One region of the Streptomonospora sediminis genome, then DNA from elsewhere that is predicted to be linked to it. Evidence: riboswitches for the same ligand, from Rfam matches in the RefSeq annotation. Region 1 holds a riboswitch; each other region holds the start of a gene.
What was found. A riboswitch is a leader RNA that binds a small molecule or an ion and turns the genes downstream of it on or off. The one in region 1 is predicted to bind cobalamin.

Region 1 (4,205 bases):
CCCGCGCACGCCCGTGCGGGGCACGCGCGCACCCGAGGTGCGCCCGAAAGGGGTCTGCGCACGGGAGCGCCGCCCCGGCGCGCCCTCGCCCACACCGCTCAGGCTGAACAGGCGCGGCCGGTAGGTCTCGCCGGCCTCGGCCTGCTTGCCCTCGCCGGAGTGCTGCGGCTCGGGCGGCGGCTGCTCGCCGCGGTCCGGGGCGTCCTCGTCGGGGCGGCCGCCGGAGCCGGCAGGGGGCTTGGGGCCTGCGGCGCCGTTGTCGTCCGCACCCTCTTGGCCCCCATCGGGGGCGGAGGCGTCCCCCGGCGAATCCTGCGGGACCTCCGGGGCCTGCGGCTCCTGCGCGTCGGGCCCGCCGGACCCGGCGCCGCCATCGCCACCGCTGTCGGCGCCGGTGTTCCCGCCGCCCCCGCCGTCGGGGTCGTCGTCAGGATCCGCCGGATCGCCCGGGTCTTTTGGGTCGGCATCACCCGCGGCCTGCTCCATCGCCTCGTCGAGCCGGCCCTCGTCGAGATCGGGCGCGTCAAAGGGGTCGCGCCTGCGGCGGTGCGGCAGCGCCAGCCGTGCGGCATCGCGCACGTCCTCGGCGGTGACCTCGCCGCGGTCGCGCCACGCCGCCAGCGCCATCGCGGCCCGGGCGGTGACGATGTCGGCGCGCAACCCGTCGACGTCGAAGGCCGCGCAGACCGCTGTCACCTGCCGCAGCGCAGCGTCGGTGAGCACGACGCCGGGCAGCCGCTTGCGGGCGGCGCGGATGCGCCCGGCCAGCTCGGCCTCTTCTTCGGCGTAGCCGGCGGCGAATCCGTCGGGGTCGGTCTCGAAGGCGAGCCGGCGGCGCACCACGTCGGCGCGCAGGTGGGGGTCGCGGGTTGCGGCGACCTCCACGGTCAGCCCGAAGCGGTCCAGCAGCTGCGGCCGCAGCTCGCCCTCCTCCGGGTTCATGGTGCCCACCAGCAGGAAACGGGCGGCGTGGCGCACCGACACGCCTTCGCGCTCCACGTGCGAGGTGCCCATGGCGGCGGCGTCCAGCAGCAGGTCGACGAGGTGGTCGTGCAGCAGGTTGACCTCGTCGACGTAGAGGACGCCGCGGTGGGCCTCGGCGAGCAGGCCCGGGTCGAACGCCTTGACGCCCTCGGTGAGCGCCCGTTCGATGTCGAGCGAGCCCACGAGCCGGTCTTCGCTGGCGCCCACCGGCAGTTCCACCAGCCGCGCCGGTCGCTCGCGGGGTACCGCGGAGCCGGAGTGCGGGCCGTCGGGGCACTCGAGGTCGGGGTCGGCGGGGTCGCAGCCGAACCGGCAGTCACCGACAACGTCGAGATCGGGCAGCAGCGCCGCCAGGGCGCGCACCACCGTCGACTTGGCGGTGCCTTTCTCGCCGCGGACCAGGACGCCGCCGACAGCCGGGGAGACGGCATTGATCAGCAGCGCGAGTTTCATGTCGTCCATGCCGACAACCGCGCTGAAGGGGTAGCGAGCAGGAGCGCTCACGCAGGTCAGTCCTTCCTCGGGAATCCACGCCCATAGGGGGTCCTGTGCGGTGCCGCGCAGTGTCCTGGCTTCCAGATCACCGCTTGCCCGCCGCCTTCCCGCCGGGTCGTCCGGCAGTGGCGATCGCCGCGGGTCCGCTCCCTGGTCACAGTGGCGGGACCGTCCCGGATTCGCACCGGGTTCCTGCGTACTGGCGCGGAATATCCGGGGAGAACCCGGCAATCCGCCTCAGCGTCGGCACCGCCCACCAGAGTCTCACACCGCCCCCGGCCCGCTCCCACCGCATCGGCCCGTACGCACGCCACCCGCGGCCTCGGCGGAATCCGCCCGGTGCCGCGGCGGCAATCGGGCGATGATGGCCGTTGCGGCGGACGCCGGATGGGGATGGGATGGACACATCCGGCTACCCGCCACGCCGGGCTGCGGCCGGGCCGCTTGGCCGCGGCGCTCCGCAGCCGCCGAGCCGCCCGTCCCGCCGCCGCCCGGCGGGGGCCGCGCCCGACGACCGGGAGGGCACCGCCACCGATGCACAACGACGACCTCACCCACCGCCCGGCACTGGAACTCGCATCGCTGCTGCGCAGGCGCGACGTCTGCGCGCGCGAGGTGGTGCGCGCCCACCTGGAGCGGATCGAGGCGGTGAACCCGGCGATCAACGCCGTCGTCTCGCTGTGCGCCGAACGGGCCATGGACGAGGCGGGCGCCGCCGACGAGCGCCTGGCCGCCGGCGAGGAGGTCGGGCCGCTGCACGGCCTGCCCATGGCACACAAGGACACCCACGAGACAGCGGGGCTGGCCACCACCTTCGGTTCGCCGTTGTTCGCGCACTACGTGCCCGCACACGACGAGCTGGTCGTGGAACGCATGCGGTCGGCCGGCGCCATCACCATCGGCAAGACCAACACCCCCGAGTTCGCCGCCGGGTCGCACACGTTCAACCCCGTCCACGGGCTGACCCGCAACCCCTATGACCCCGCGTGCTCGGCCGGAGGCAGCAGCGGCGGTGCGGCCGCGGCGCTGGCGGCGGGGCTGCACCCGCTGGCCGAGGGGTCGGACATGGGCGGTTCGCTGCGCAACCCGGCCTCGTTCAACAACGTGGTGGGGCTGCGCCCGTCGCCGGGGCGGGTGCCCCGGTACCCCGCGGAACTGGGCTGGTCCGCGCTTTCGGTGCAGGGGCCGATGGCGCGCGAGGTCGGCGACACCGCCCTGCTGCTATCGGTGCTGGCCGGGCCCGACCCGCGCAGCCCCATCGCCCTGGACGAACCCGGATCGGCCTTCGCGCCGCCCCTGGCGGAGACCGGCCTGCACGGGCTGCGCCTTGCCTGGTCGCCGGACCTGGGCGGGTCGGCGCCGTGCGAACGAGCCGTGACCGACGCTCTTGCGCCCGCGCTGCAGGTGTTCGCCGGGCTGGGCTGCGAGGTCGCGGCGGACGCCCCCGACCTCGCCGGCGCCGACGACGTGTTCCGCACCCTGCGCGCCTGGCAGTTCGCCGCCACGCTGGGCGGACTGCTGGACGCCGCCCCCGACCGGATCAAGCCCAGCCTGGCCCGGAACATCGAGGAGGGCCGGACGCTCTCGGGCGCCGACGTGGCCCGCGCCGAACTGACCCGCACGCAGATCCACCACCAGGTCCGGGAGTTTTTCGAGCGTTACGACGCCCTGCTGATGCCGGTCAGCCAGGTGGTGCCCTTCGACGCCGGCCTGGAGTACCCAACCGACATCGACGGCGCCCCGCAGCAGAGCTACTTGGACTGGATGCGGTCGTGCTCGCACATCACGGTGACCGGGTGCCCTGCGCTGTCGGTACCGGGCGGGTTCACGCCGGACGGGCTGCCGGTGGGGCTGCAGATCGTCGGCCCGCACCGGGCAGATGTCCGGGTGCTGCAGATCGGGCGCGCGTTCGAACAGGCCACGGCATACGGCCGGCGCCGCCCGCCGCTGTAGCTGTGCGGCGGGCCGCGCCGGCAGACCGCCCGGTGATGCCCGCGGCGGCCGGATCCGACGGGCCGGATGCGGACAGCCGGCCGCAGCAGGGGGCGCGGAGGCGGCGCGCAACGGGCCGGCTCAGTCCCAGATGCGGGCCAGCAGCCATTCCTGCGAGGTGGAATCGTGCTGGAGTTCGTAGACGCCCGGCGATCCCATCGCGCCGGCCTCGACCCGCCAGTGGGCGCGCTGGGGCAACTGGTCCTCGACATCGGGCGACCAGTCGGCGCGCAGTGTGATCCAGTGGTCGACGATGCGCCGGACGTTGTAGACCCGCTGCTGCCACACGAAGCGCACCGGCCGCCCCTCGTGCTCGGTAACGGTGATCGGGACCCCGTAGACGTGGCCCACCGGCGACACTCCCCTCAAGCGCGGCTTCCCGAAACGGGAACGACTCGGCCTGCGGGGAAGGACAGGCTCGAATTCGAACGTATGTACTAACCATAGCGGATCCGCGAACCCAGTGGAACCGCAGCGCGGCGCAGTCTGTCGAAAGTGCGGTCCGCCCGGAAACCGGGTGCCTAAAATCGGGAGCACCCGCCCCCAAGCACTATGAAGACCAGCGAATCAGCCCGATGCGGCCCCATCGGGGCGTCTGTACGCTATGAGCGCGAACCACGCCGACCTCACCCCCTTCAGCCCTCTAAGGAACCCAGCAACGTGACGGAAAACGGGCGCGAGCGCGCCAAACCCCTCCGCACCGGCGATCCTCACGAACTCGGCGGCTACCGGAT
Region 2 (4,205 bases), on a different contig from region 1:
CCGCCTCCCGGGCCGGTGCCGGATCGGGATAGGTCGCGATTCCGGCGAGGGACTCCGCGATCCGCTCGGCCAGCCAGGGCGGCGGGGCGCCGGCGCGCACGTTCACCGCGAAGTCGAGCAGGCCCGGCGCCGCCTCGGTGTCGCCGTGGTGGCGCAGGTCGGGACCTGTATCGACGGCGGCGGGGCGGCCGGGCGCCTCAGTGCCCATGGCCGTGCCCGTGCCCGTGGCCGTGGCCGTGGGCGGGGTCGTCGGGGTGGTGGTGGGGGGTCTGGGCGGCACCGACCTTGTCCTCGAAGCCCGGCAGCGCGATGCGGTAAACGCAGGTGTCGCAGTTCATCCGGATGTCGCCTGCGCGGGCCTCGTCGTAGCGTTCGGCGATGACGTCGGCCAGGCCGTCGCAGTCGCCGATCACCGGGGCGCAGCGGATGTCCAGGTCGGGGTGGCCGCCGGCGAACTCCGCGGTCTGGTCGACCACGCGGTCGGGCAGCACACCGGAGAACAGGAAGTAGGGCAGCACGACGATCCGCTTGGCGCCCAGGCGGCGGATGCGCTCCAACCCCTCGGGCACGCTGGGCCAGGCCAGCGAGATGAAGGCGGGCTCGACGAAGTCCACGCCGTACTGTGCTGCGTGGCCCTCCTGCAGCAGCCGCGCGACCTTGCACACCTCGGCGTTGGCGTCGGGGTCGGTGGAGCCGCGGCCGACCAGCAGCACGGCGGTGCCGCCGTCCCCGATGCCCGCGGCGCCGGCGCTGCCGGGTGTGCCGGCGGTCTCAGCGCTGTCGGAGCCGTCGGCGCCACCGGAGCCGAGTACTTCACCGAGGCGTTCGGCGAGCAGCCGCAGCACCGTGGGGTGCGGGCCGAGCGGGCGGCCGTAGGCGTAGCCGAGTCCCTCGTGGCGCTCCTGCTCGCGGGCCAGCGCGCCGGGGATGTCGCCCTTGGCGTGCCCGGCGGCCACCAGCATCAGCGGCAGCGCGACCATGCGGCGGTGGCCCTTTGCGTAGAGGTCGCTGACGGCGTCGGTGAGCGGGGGCGGGGATAGTTCGATGAAGCCCCCGGCGACCTCGCGGTCCGCGAGGCGGCGGCCGAGTCGGCCGACGAACGCCTCGAAGTCGGCGACGCCCTTGTCGTCGCGGGTTCCGTGTCCGACCAGCAACAGAGGGGGTTGCATCTGCGTCCTAACCAGTGAGTCGGGTGTTTCGGACCGGCCGTGGCGGCGCGGTCCGACTCTCGTTCGGGCGGGGGGCGGGCTTGGGGCGGGGGAAGCGGTGCGGCGGGGCACGCCGGCGCGCACGGGTCAATCGGCCGCGGGACCGTACAGCAGGGCGTTCAGCGCCGCCGCGGCAACGGCCGACCCGCCCTTTTCGGAGATGTTGCTCACCTGGGGCAGCCCGCTGGCGCGCAGTTCGGCCTTTGACTCGGCGGCACCCACAAACCCGACCGGCAGGCCGATGACCAGTGCGGGGTCGACGCGGCGGGCGATGATCTCAGTGAGTGCGGTGGGCGCGCAGCCCACCACCCATACGGCTCCGGGCCCCACTTCGGAGTGGGCCGTGCGCACGGCTGCGGCCGAGCGGGTGATCCCGGCGCTGCGGGCCAGCCGCTGGGCGCCGGGGTCGGAGATGTGGCACACGCAACTGCGGGCCGTGATGCCGGATGCGACCATCGCGACGTCGGTCACGATCGGCGCCCCGTCGGCGAGCCGCTGCGCGGCCTGCGCGACCGCGGTGTCGTCGATGACCAGGTCTGCGGCGTAGTCGAGGTCGGCGCTGGCGTGGATGACGCGCTCGGCCACGGCCCGGCTCAGCGCGGGCAGATGGCCCAGGTCGATGCGGGAACGCAGGATGGCGAACGACTCGACCTCGATGGGGTGCACCTGCCGGTCCACGCTCTTCCTCCGTTCGGTTCGCAGTGGCCGGCCCGCGCACGTTTCGCGGGTCGGCCCGGTCCGGCCCGACTGCCGGGCCGGGGTTACTCGGCTGCGATGGCGATGGCGTCGGCCGGGCACACCTCGACGCACTCCAGGCACCCGGTGCACCTGTCGCCCAGCACCACCAGGCTCCCGCCCTCGGGCCGCAGCGCGTGCTCCGGACAGGTCAGCAGACAGGCTCCGCAAGCCGTGCACGACGATGTCACAGCCACCGGCGCGCCGCTGTCGGCGGGGTCGGCCAACGGGTCTCCTTCCCTTGCTGCGCGGGCACCGCAGGGGCGGCGTCGGGCCAGCGTACACGGCCTCTCGGGCATGCTTCCCGCCCCGAGCGCCAATGTCCGGCATTGCGATTGCGAACCGCACGCCGTACGTTCGTAGGGCCGTGGTGCTCGGGAAATCCGGTTCGAAACCGGTGCGGCCCTCGCCACTGTGAGCGGGAAGTCCGATGCCCCGTCCGCCGCCGTTGGCGGCCGGTCGGCGCAGGCCACTGGCAGGCAGCAGCGACGCTGCCCGCTGGGAAGGCCGGCAAAGGGCGACGACCCGTTAGCCAGGAGACCGGCCACGGCGCGACGACCGTCCACGAGGTGTTGGAAGTTGGGTCCCCCGATATGCATATTGCCGAAGGTTTCCTGCCCTGGCAGCACGCCGCTGCCTGGACCGCCGTTGCGGCGCCGTTCGTTGCGCACGGTGTCCGATCGCTTACCCGGGCGGTGCGCGCCGATCCCGAGGCCAAGCTGCTGCTGGGCGCCGCCGGGGCGTTCTGCTTCGTGCTGTCGGCACTGAAGATCCCCTCGGTCACCGGCAGCTGCTCCCACCCCACCGGCGCCGGGCTGGGCGCGGTGCTGTTCCGCCCCCCGGTCATGGCCGCGCTGGGCACGGTCACTCTGCTGTTCCAGGCGCTGCTGCTGGCGCACGGCGGGCTGACCACACTCGGCGCCAACGTGTTCTCCATGGCGGTGGTTGGGCCGTGGGGGGCCTACGGGGTCTACAAGGCGGTGCGTTCGGCCACCGCCGCGGCCGGCGAGCACACGTCGCTCGGTCTTGCGGTGTTCTTCGCCGCAGCGCTGGGCAGCCTGGCCACCTACACGATGACCAGCTTCCAGCTTGCCCTGGCCTTTCCCGATCCCCAGTCCGGTTTCGCGGGCTCCTTCGCCGCCTTCGCCGGGATCTTCTCGCTGACCCAGATCCCGCTGGCCGCCATCGAAGGGCTGGTCACCGTGGTGATCGTGCGGTTGCTGACCCGGGTGAGCCCCGAGCAGCTGCGCCGGCTGGGCGTGCTGCGGGGATCCGCCGCGGCGGCCGCGCAGTCGCCGAACGGCCCGGACGGCCCCGATGCCGCCGCCTCCACCGAAGCGACCGAACCGAAGGCGGGTTGAGCCGTGCCCAAGACCGGAACCACCTGGCTGCTGATCGCCGCGGCCGCGCTGATCGCCGTACTGCCCCTGCTCATCGGGGCCGGCGCCCACCTGGACGAACCGTTCGGCGGCGCCGACGCGCAGGCCAAGACGGCCGTCACCGAGATCGATGCGGGTCATGAGCCGTGGTTCAGCCCGTTCTACGAGCCCCCCTCCACCGAGATCGAGTCGGGCATCTTCGCGTTGCAGGCGGCGATCGGTGCGGGCTTCATCGGCTACTACTTCGGGGTTGTGCGCACCCGCAACAAGTTCGCGAAGGCCGCCGCGGACGCCGGGCCCGGCCAGGGCTCTCCTGCGCCTGCACCCGGTGCAGCCGGCACGTCCGGCGCCACCGGCTCCGCGGAGACCGCGGACACCGCCGAATCCGCCGAGACCGTGCAGCCCCGTCCCGGCAGCGGCGCGGAGCGGTAGCGGGCGCACGTGCTCGCAATCGACGCCGCCGCCTACCGCAGTCCGTGGCGCCGGGTGCACCCGATCGTCAAGGGGGTGTTCTTCGGCGGGCTGCTGGCGTGCGCGCTGGCGCTGCCCACCTGGCCCGCCGCGCCGCTGGTCGCCGCGGTCGCCCTGGCCGCGGCGTTCGGCCCGGCGCGGGTATCGCCGCGCGCCTTCGTGCGCGCCGCATGGGGCCCGCTGCTGTTCATCCTCACCGGGTCGCTGGCGCTGCTGGTGACCGTCGGCGGGCCGCAGGGCGCCATCGCCCCGGCTCCCGGCGGGCCGGCGCGGGCCGCCGAGATCACCGGGCGGGCCGCGGCAGCGGTGTGCTGCCAACTGCTGTTCGCCTTCACCACGCCGCTCGCCGACCTGCTGCCGCGGCTGACCCGCACCGGGCTGCCCAGCGCACTGGTGGAGGTCGTCGCGCTGA
Region 3 (4,205 bases), on a different contig from region 1:
AGCAGGAACGTGTCGCGGTCCGCAGGGATCACAGCTGCGCCAGCTTCCGCTTGCGGATCAGGTGGATGAAGCAGGGGGCGCCGATCAGCCCTGTCACAATGCCCACCTGCAGCTGTTCGGGACGGATCAGCACCCGGCCCAGCACGTCGGCCGCCAGCAGCAGGGCCGGGGCCAGCACCGCGCACCAGGGCGTGATCCAGCGGTGGTCCGGCCCGGTGAGCGCCCGTGCGATATGGGGCACGACCAGGCCGACGAAGGTGATCGGCCCGGCGATCGCCGTGGCGGTCCCGGCCAGCAGCACGACCGCGAGGGCGGCCAGCACCCGGGTCGCCGCCAACCGCGTGCCGAGGCTGCGCGCCATGTCCTCGCCGAGGGCGAGCGCGTTGAGGTCGCGGCCGACCAGCACCGCCAGGCACAGGCCGGCCGCCAGGGCGGGGGCGACGGCGACCAGGTCTGCGGTATCGGCGCGGGTGAGCGAACCGACGGTCCAGAACCGGAAGTCGTTGAGCGCGGAAGCGTCGAGGAGAGTGATGGCCGTGGTCACCGAACCCGCCATGGCGCTGAACGCTGCACCGGCCAGGGCGAGCTTGACCGGTGTCGCGCCGCCGCCACCCAGCGAGCCGAGGACGTAGACGAACGCCGCCGCCAGCGCGGCACCGGCAAAGGCGAACCACAGGTAACCGGTCAGGGTGGCCACGTGCAGGACGGTCATCGCGGCCACGACCGCGCACGCGGCCCCGGCGTTGACGCCGAGGATGCCCGGCCCCGCCAGCGGGTTGCGGGTCAGCCCCTGCATGAGGGCGCCCGCGACACCCAGTCCGATCCCGGCGAGCACCCCGGTGGCGGTCCTGGGCACGCGCACGTGCCACACGATCCGGTCGGCTTCGCTGCCGGCGGGCGCGGTCAGCGCCGCGACCGTGTCGGCGGCGGAGACGGCGTAGTTGCCCGTGAGCAGCGACAGGGCGCACACGCCCGCCAGGAGCAGCCCGGCCAGCACCAGCCCGGCCGATCTGCCGGCCGCTCCGGAGAACACACCCGTCCCGCAGAGCCCGCCCGCGCCGGTCCCGATCCGCGGGATGCCGCCGCTTTGGTGCCCGGGCCCCGCTGCAGCGGTCGCACCTGCCACGGCTAGCTCTCGACCAGGTCCGGGTGGATGCGCGACGCAACGAGTTCGATGCTGTGCGCCGCCCGGACCCCGGCCGCGCGGTCGGCGAACAGGAACGGGTGTACCTCGTCCGCGGCGACGGCCGCCACCCCCGCAAGCGCCGGGTCCGACGTGATCGCCCGGACGTCGCTTTGGGCGTCCTGCTCGGTCATTGCGGCATCGCAGCAGGAGCTGGTGAGGATGACGTCGGGGTCGCGTGCGACGAGTTCCTCGGCGCCGACTTCGATGTTGCGCTTGCCGGTCAGGTCGGCGAAGGCGTTGGTGCCGCCCGCGTGCTCGATGATCCGGGTGCTGAAGTCGATTCCGCCCGCCACCCGGTAGCCGCCGTCGTCGCCGGGCGACACGATCGCCACGGACGGCCGTTCGGCGCCCTCGACCTGCTCCTCGACGGCGGCGATGCGCTCCTGCAGCCCGCTGATCACCTGTTCTGCCCGGTCCTCGACGTTGAAGAGCGCACCGAGGTCGCGCAGGTCCCGGTAGACGCTGTCCACCGTGACCGATTCCGGGTCGATCGCCCGGTCGGTGAGCCCGTCCTCGCTCGGGCACAGCGGACTCAGTATCCAGCTCTGCACGCCGAGTTCGCGCAAGCTCTCCCGGGTGCCGACCGAGCGGTCGGCGCCGTTCTCGGCGAAGAACCCGTTGAACCCGGAGATCACGAAGTCGGGCTCGGTCGCCAGTAGCCCTTCCCTGCTCGGGAGGGTGGGCTCGTAGTCGGCTAGGGCCTGCTCGTCGGCGTATTCGGGCAGCACCTCGGCGTCCAGGAACGCGGTCCCGACCAGCCGGTCGCTGAGGCCGAGGGCATGGGCGACCTCGATGCCGGGCTGGTAGGCGGCGTAGACCCGCTCGGGGGGCGTGTCCGCGGCGACTTCGATGCCGCAGTTGGTTCGGGTGACGGCGTCCTCCCCCGCCGGTTGCGCGGGGGAAGCGGGTGCGGGAGCCCCGCAGCCGGCGAGTAACAAGACGCCGGCGAGCGCGGACGCGGCGCGGGGCAAGCATGACAATGCGCGGGCCATGGACGAGACCGCCTTTTCCAAGTCCTCGTGGAATCAGGTCGTGCAGTGCCGTGGCCGGTCTCCTGGCTGACGGGTGGTAACGCGCCGTGTCCGGCCTTCCCAGGGCTGTTGCCCCAGTGGCCCGTCCGGCTCGTTAGCCGAACGAACGACACAGCGCTCCCGATCACAGTGGCGAGGGCCGCATCCGGTTTCCCACCGGATTCCCGTACACCACGGCGCCGCCGACGCTAGCACGCCGCCCTCCCACCGCCCGGAACCGGGTCGGGGGCGGGGCGGGCGGCCTACGCGCGGGTGAATGGTGATCAGCAGAAATGCCCATATGCGGCCATGATTATCGGCATTTCTGCACTATTGTCGTGTCGGATGACACGTTGGCCTCAGGCCGCCGAGCCGCGCATCGCCAGGGCCGCCGGCACCGCCGCCGAGGCCGTCGCGAGCAACCCGCACACCGCCGTCATGCCGAGCAGCTGCCACCACGGAAACGCGAGCAGCGCCGTTGCGGCTTCCCCGCCCACGGCGAAGTTGAGCGGCACCAGGCAGGCGGCCGTGACCGCCGCCCCCAGCACGGCGCCCATCGCGACCACGGCCAGGGCCTCGGCCACCACCAGGCCGAGTACCTGGCGGCGGGTCGCCCCCGCCAGGCGCAGGGCGGCGAAGTCGCGCACCCGGTCGGAGGTGGACATGACCAGGGTGTTGGCGATAGACACGCAGGAACACAGCAGCGCCATGCCCAGCAGCAGCGCGCCGAACGCGAACACCATGCGGTTGTTCTCCTCGCGCCCCGGCTCGATGGAGCCGGCCGGGTCGGCGCGTGCCGTCTCCGCGTCGACCGCGGCCCGCACCTGGTCCTGTACCGCCGCCGGGTCGGCGCCGGGCCGGGCGGCGACGTAGGCGTAGGGCGCGGGCGGGTTGCCGCGGCCTTCCAGCAACGGCGCCGCAACGTAGGTGGCCGGCTGGTAGACGCCGTCGGCCAGCACGGCCGCCACGCGCGCCCGTGCCCGGCCCCCGTCCGGCAGCCGCAGCGCTACCTCGTCGCCGACCCGCCAACCGTGCGATCGGGCGGCCGACCGCGCCAGGGCGATCCCCTCGGCGCCCAGCTCGGAAAAGGCCCCCTGGTCGGCAGGTGGATCCACGGCCGCGGTGATCGCCTGCGGATCGGCGACGCGCACCTGCGCGGCCTCGCCGTCCAGGCCGATCTCGGCGGTGCGCACCACGGCCACCCGTGCGCCGGGGATCTCCCGCAGCCGCCGTACCTGGGCGTCGGACAGCCCGCGGCCCTGCGTCGCCGTCACGACCGTCTCGGCATCGGTCCACTCGGCCATCTGGCGCGCGGCCACCGTGTTCGTCGTGGCGACCATGCCCACCGCGATGCCGAGCAGCCCGGTCGTCAGCAGCACCGGCGCGCACAGTGCCGCGGTGCGCCGCACCCCGGCGGCCATACCCGCGCGCACGACCATCGCGCCCGCTCCGCGCAACCCCGCCAGCGGCGAGGTCAGCGCCGCCGACAGCGGCGGTACCACCACCGGGCTGAGGAAGGCCATGGCCACGATCGCGGACATGCCCAACCCCATGGTCACCGGCACGATGCCTTCACGGCTGGTGCCCGGCAGCGCCGAACCCGCCAGCAGGGTCAAGGCGGCGAAGCCGATCCCCAGTACCCAGCGCCCAGCGGTCATGGTGCGACTGTCCACCGATGCCTCGCGCAGCGCCTCGATCGGCCGGATCCGGCGGATGCGCCGCGCCGGCCCAAACACACCCGCCGACGCCACCACCGCACCCGCGCCAAAGGCGATCACCGCAGCGCCGGGTTCGTAGCGCACCTCGGGCCGGCCGGGCACCATTCCCATGGCGTGCATGGCGGTGAACAGCGCCTCGGCCACCGCCGCGCCCAGCACGCACCCGAGTGCGCCGCCGGCGGCGGCCACCAGCAGCGCCTCGGCGTAGACCGAGGCGGCGATCCGCGCCGGCGGCGCGCCCAACGTCCGCAGCAGCGCGAACTCCCGCTGGCGCTGGGCGACAGAGAACGC
Region 4 (4,205 bases), on a different contig from region 1:
GTGACCTTGGCGACGGCGTTGTTGGTGGCTCCGTAGGGCGGGCGCATCACGTCCATGCTCAGCCCGGTCTCGCGGCGCACCAGGCCGTTGACCGTGGTCAGCTCCTCCAGAGTGCCGTCGTCGCTCAGCGAGGTGAGGTCGGGGTGGTGCACGGTGTGGTTGCCCAGTTCGTGCCCCTCGGCGTACTCGCGGCGCACGGTCTCGGGGTACTCGCGCACCGGGGTCCCCGTGACGAAGAATGTCGCCTTGGCGTCGTGCTCGGCCAGGGCGTCCAACAGCTCCGGCGTGCGCGGGCCGGGGCCGTCGTCGAAGGTCAGCGCGATGCACTTGGAGTCGGCGGCGCGGCAGTCGACCTTCTCGCCGTCGGTGCCGGTGGCGAACATGCCCGGCACGCTGCCCTCGGCCGGGCCGCCCTTGGGAGCGGCCGCCTTGTCGATACTGAACTTGGGCGTGACCACCACGGCGGCCGACTGCGCGCGCTTTCCGAACGGGGAAAGCAGCGGATCGGCGTCCTTCTTGGGCACCACCGCGTGGATGCGGCCGGCCTTGGCGGGTGCGATCTGGCCCTCGTTGAACTCCACCACCAGGTCGCCGTCGGGGTTGAACCCGATGGAGTCGTAGAGCTTGGCGATGGGGTGCAGCTTGGTGGTGTCGGCGTCGCCGTCCTTGAGTTGCTTCTTGACCAGCGAGTCGAGCTTTTCCAGCTCCTGCTGGCCGGCGAGCAGCTCGCTGGAGTACGCGGTGTGTCCGGACTCTGTGTTGTACCAGTAGGTGGAGTAGCCGGTGCGCTCGCCGTCGCCGTCCTTCTCGTGCTGGGTGAGCCGGACCGCCATCACGTTGCCGCCGGCCACGCTGACCTCCCAGTCGACGGTGTAGGACTTCGCGCCCGCCGCGGCTTCGGCGAAGTCCTGCGCCCCTTGCTCGCTGACCTCGGCGAGCCGGTCGGCGAACGGGCCGGCCTTGGGGATCCGCGGGTAGGCGAGCTCGACGTCGACGCCGCCGTCGATGTCCTCGGTCGAGGTCTCCTCCTTCAGGCCGGAGATCCGGTCGGCGTCGACGGCGGTCAGCTCATCGTCCTTGCCAGTGGCGGGTGTCGGCTGGGGAGACCCCCCGGACGATGCAGGGTCCGTGCCGCCTCCCGTGCAGGCAGTGAGCGTTAGCAGTGCCAGCGCAGCCGCTGCGGAGGCGGCGCGCAGCGCCACCGAACGGCGGGGCGAGGTCTCAAGGGCCGGGGTACGGGACGACGGGTGCGGGCCGACGGGCTGGTGCTTCAACGGATGAGCGTCCTTCAATGGTCTGAATACGGGTGCCGGTGACTCTGTCGCCCTAGGAATCCGCGCAGGTTCTGCGAATGATATTGCAATTCGGACACGGTCCATCGGTCGAGCGTAGAACGCGGAATGGAAGCGCAGGCAACACGGAGCGTAATGAAGCTGGCAACAACCGCACAAGGTTCGCCAATGGGTCCGCAGCGTGGCACAAGACGCACAGGGGCATGGCGGGGCCTCGTCGGCTCTGGCGGGCACCCGGGCGCTCCGTGGGCAGGAGGCGCCCTCCGGCGCTCGTGACGGACTCGTCTATAGTTGCAGCCGCGGTTGGTACACGCACGGCCTGCTGTGCGTGTCGCAAGAGGGAACCCGGTGCGAATCCGGGACTGCCCCGCAGCGGTAAGTGGGAACGAAAGCCGCCAACGGCACTGGGCGCCGAGCCTGGGAAGCCGCGGCCGGTAGGAGGAGCGGTCCGACAGGGCCGCGCCGTGCCCGCAAGTCCGAATACCTGCCACCGCCCGCGAGCGCGGATGCGCCCGCGGTGGTCCGTGCGCCTCGAGGGAGGGCCAGGGCGGTGGCCTGCTCGTTCGGGCACCTCTCCCGCGGCCGCGGATCGTCGGGCTTATCGACGAGGGAGAGAACAAGCCATGCGATACGGCCACAACGCGGCCCAGGGCGGTGCCGCCCGATGAACACGACCGTCCACGGGTATCCGCGCATCGGACCCGACCGCGAACTGAAGCGGGCCTGCGAGTCCTACTGGGCCGGCGACAGCACCGCCGCCGACCTCGACGCGGTTGCGGCGCGGCTGCGCCGCGGCACCTGGGAGTCGCTGCACGGCGCCGGTATCGGCACCGTGCCCTCCAACACCTTCTCCTACTACGACCACATCCTCGACACCGCGGCTCTGTTCGGCCTGGTGCCCGAGCGCTTCCGGGCGCTGGTCGAGGGCGCGCACGACCGCGAGTCCGAACTCGCGGCCTACTTCGCGATGGCACGCGGCACCGGCGAGCTGCAGCCGCTGGAGATGACCAAGTGGTTCGACACCAACTACCACTACCTGGTCCCGGAGCTGTCGCCCGCTGACCGGCCCCGCCTGGCCGGCGGCAAGCCGCTGTCGGAGTACACCCAGGCCAAGGCGCTGGGCATCGACACCCGCCCGGTCCTGGTCGGTCCGCTGACGTTCCTGCTGCTGGCCAAGCCCGCCGCGGACGCGCCCGAGGGCTGGCGGCCGCTGGACCTGCTCGACGACCTGCTGGAGTGCTACGCCGAGCTGCTCGCACGGCTCTCGGCGGCCGGGGCCGGCTCCGTACAGCTCGACGAGCCGGTCCTGGCCGCCGACGAGGGCCGCGCGCGGACGGGCGCGCTGGAGCGCGCCTACACCTATCTGGGCGGCCTTGCAGCCCGGCCCGACCTGCTGGTCTCAACCTACTTCGGTGCGATCGGCACAGAGGCCCTGGAGGTGCTCAAGAACAGCGGTGCCGAGCAGATCGGGCTGGACCTGGTCAGCGGCCCCGAGGGGGTCGGCGAACTGGCCCGGGTCTCGGGCCTGGGCGACAAGACCCTGGTGGCGGGCATCGTCGACGGGCGCAACGTTTGGCGCGCCGACATCCCCGCCAAACTGTCGACACTGGGATCCCTGCTGGGTCTGGCGGGCGAAGTGGTGGTGAGCACGTCGTGCTCGCTGCTGCACGTGCCCATCGACCTGGACGCCGAACCCGGCATGGACCCGCTGCTGCGCGAGCGCCTGGCGTTCGCCCGCCAGAAGGCCGACGAGGTCGTGCTGCTCGGCAGGGCGCTGCGCGGCGACCCCGTCGGCCCCCAGCTGCGGGCGGCGGCACGGGCCGGCTCGCCCGCGTCTTTTGCCAATCCCCGGGTGCGCGCCCGCCTGGAGGCGCTGGGTGCGCAGATTAGGCGCGTGGGCGACGGCCGGCGCACCGCGGCAGGCAAGGAGCCCGACCTGGCCACGACCACCATCGGCTCCTTCCCGCAGACGGCCGAGGTGCGGCGCACCCGCGCCGAGCACCGGGCCGGGCGCATCACCGATGCCGAATACCAGCGGCTGATGCGCGCCGAGGTCGACCGGGTCATCGCGCTCCAGGAGGACATCGGCCTGGACGTGCTGGTGCACGGCGAGCCCGAGCGCAACGACATGGTGCAGTACTTCGCCGAGCGGCTCGACGGCTACACCACCACCGCCAACGGCTGGGTGCAGTCCTACGGGTCGCGGTGCGTGCGCCCGCCGATCCTCTACGGCGATGTGTCGCGCCCTGCGCCGATGACGGTGGAGTGGATCACCTACGCCCAGTCGCGTACCGACAAGCCCGTAAAGGGCATGCTCACCGGTCCGGTGACCATGCTGGCGTGGTCGTTCGTCCGCGACGACCAGCCGTTGGGCGAGACCGCCCGCCAGGTTGCGCTGGCGCTGCGGGACGAGATCGCCGATCTGGAGCGCGAGGGCATCCGGCACATCCAGGTCGACGAGGCTGCGCTGCGCGAGCTGCTGCCGCTGCGCGAGGAGCTGCGCTCGGCCTACCTGGACTGGGCCGTGGGCTCCTTCCGACTGGCGACTTCGGGCGTCGCGGCGAGCACCCGCATCCACACGCACATGTGCTACTCGGAGTTCGGCCGGATCGTCGGCGCGATCGAGGCCCTGGACGCCGATGTGACCAGTGTGGAGGCCGCACGGTCGCACATGGAGCTGGTCGACGACCTCGCCGCTTCGGGCTTCCGGCGCGGGATCGGGCCGGGCGTCTACGACATCCACTCGCCCCGGGTGCCTTCGGTCGAGGAGATCGAGGCGGCGCTGCGCAAGGCGCTGCGCGTGCTCTCGCCGGAGCAGCTGTGGGTCAACCCCGACTGCGGGTTGAAGACCCGCGGTTACGCCGAGGTGGAGCCGGCACTGCGCAACATGGTCGAGGCCGTGCGGCGGGTCCG

Region 2: another riboswitch for cobalamin. It lies ahead of ACYVD5_RS15945 (energy-coupling factor ABC transporter permease); the one in region 1 lies ahead of ACYVD5_RS12615 (putative cobaltochelatase).
Region 3: another riboswitch for cobalamin. It lies ahead of ACYVD5_RS03225 (ABC transporter substrate-binding protein); the one in region 1 lies ahead of ACYVD5_RS12615 (putative cobaltochelatase).
Region 4: another riboswitch for cobalamin. It lies ahead of metE (5-methyltetrahydropteroyltriglutamate--homocysteine S-methyltransferase); the one in region 1 lies ahead of ACYVD5_RS12615 (putative cobaltochelatase).

Annotation. Positions count from the first base shown of each region.
Region 1 is NZ_BAAGYZ010000060.1:4,561-8,765, forward strand. Features, by position in the region: gene ACYVD5_RS12615 (putative cobaltochelatase) at 1-1,488, opposite strand, end outside; cobalamin riboswitch at 1,546-1,674, opposite strand; gene ACYVD5_RS12620 (amidase) at 2,014-3,432, shown strand; gene ACYVD5_RS12625 (DUF6504 family protein) at 3,553-3,822, opposite strand; gene ACYVD5_RS12630 (serine/threonine-protein kinase) at 4,132-4,205, shown strand, end outside.
Region 2 is NZ_BAAGYZ010000077.1:93,150-97,354, forward strand. Features, by position in the region: gene cobC (Rv2231c family pyridoxal phosphate-dependent protein CobC) at 1-208, opposite strand, end outside; gene ACYVD5_RS15930 (sirohydrochlorin chelatase) at 198-1,169, opposite strand; gene ACYVD5_RS15935 (precorrin-8X methylmutase) at 1,296-1,886, opposite strand; gene ACYVD5_RS15940 (DUF362 domain-containing protein) at 1,970-2,170, opposite strand; cobalamin riboswitch at 2,295-2,506, shown strand; gene ACYVD5_RS15945 (energy-coupling factor ABC transporter permease) at 2,537-3,304, shown strand; gene ACYVD5_RS15950 (energy-coupling factor ABC transporter substrate-binding protein) at 3,308-3,754, shown strand; gene cbiQ (cobalt ECF transporter T component CbiQ) at 3,764-4,205, shown strand, end outside.
Region 3 is NZ_BAAGYZ010000009.1:64,232-68,436, reverse strand. Features, by position in the region: gene ACYVD5_RS03235 (FecCD family ABC transporter permease) at 1-32, opposite strand, end outside; gene ACYVD5_RS03230 (FecCD family ABC transporter permease) at 29-1,126, opposite strand; gene ACYVD5_RS03225 (ABC transporter substrate-binding protein) at 1,129-2,157, opposite strand; cobalamin riboswitch at 2,214-2,408, opposite strand; gene ACYVD5_RS03220 (FtsX-like permease family protein) at 2,556-4,205, opposite strand, start outside.
Region 4 is NZ_BAAGYZ010000066.1:10,514-14,718, forward strand. Features, by position in the region: gene ACYVD5_RS12805 (polysaccharide deacetylase family protein) at 1-1,274, opposite strand, end outside; cobalamin riboswitch at 1,579-1,798, shown strand; gene metE (5-methyltetrahydropteroyltriglutamate--homocysteine S-methyltransferase) at 1,957-4,205, shown strand, end outside.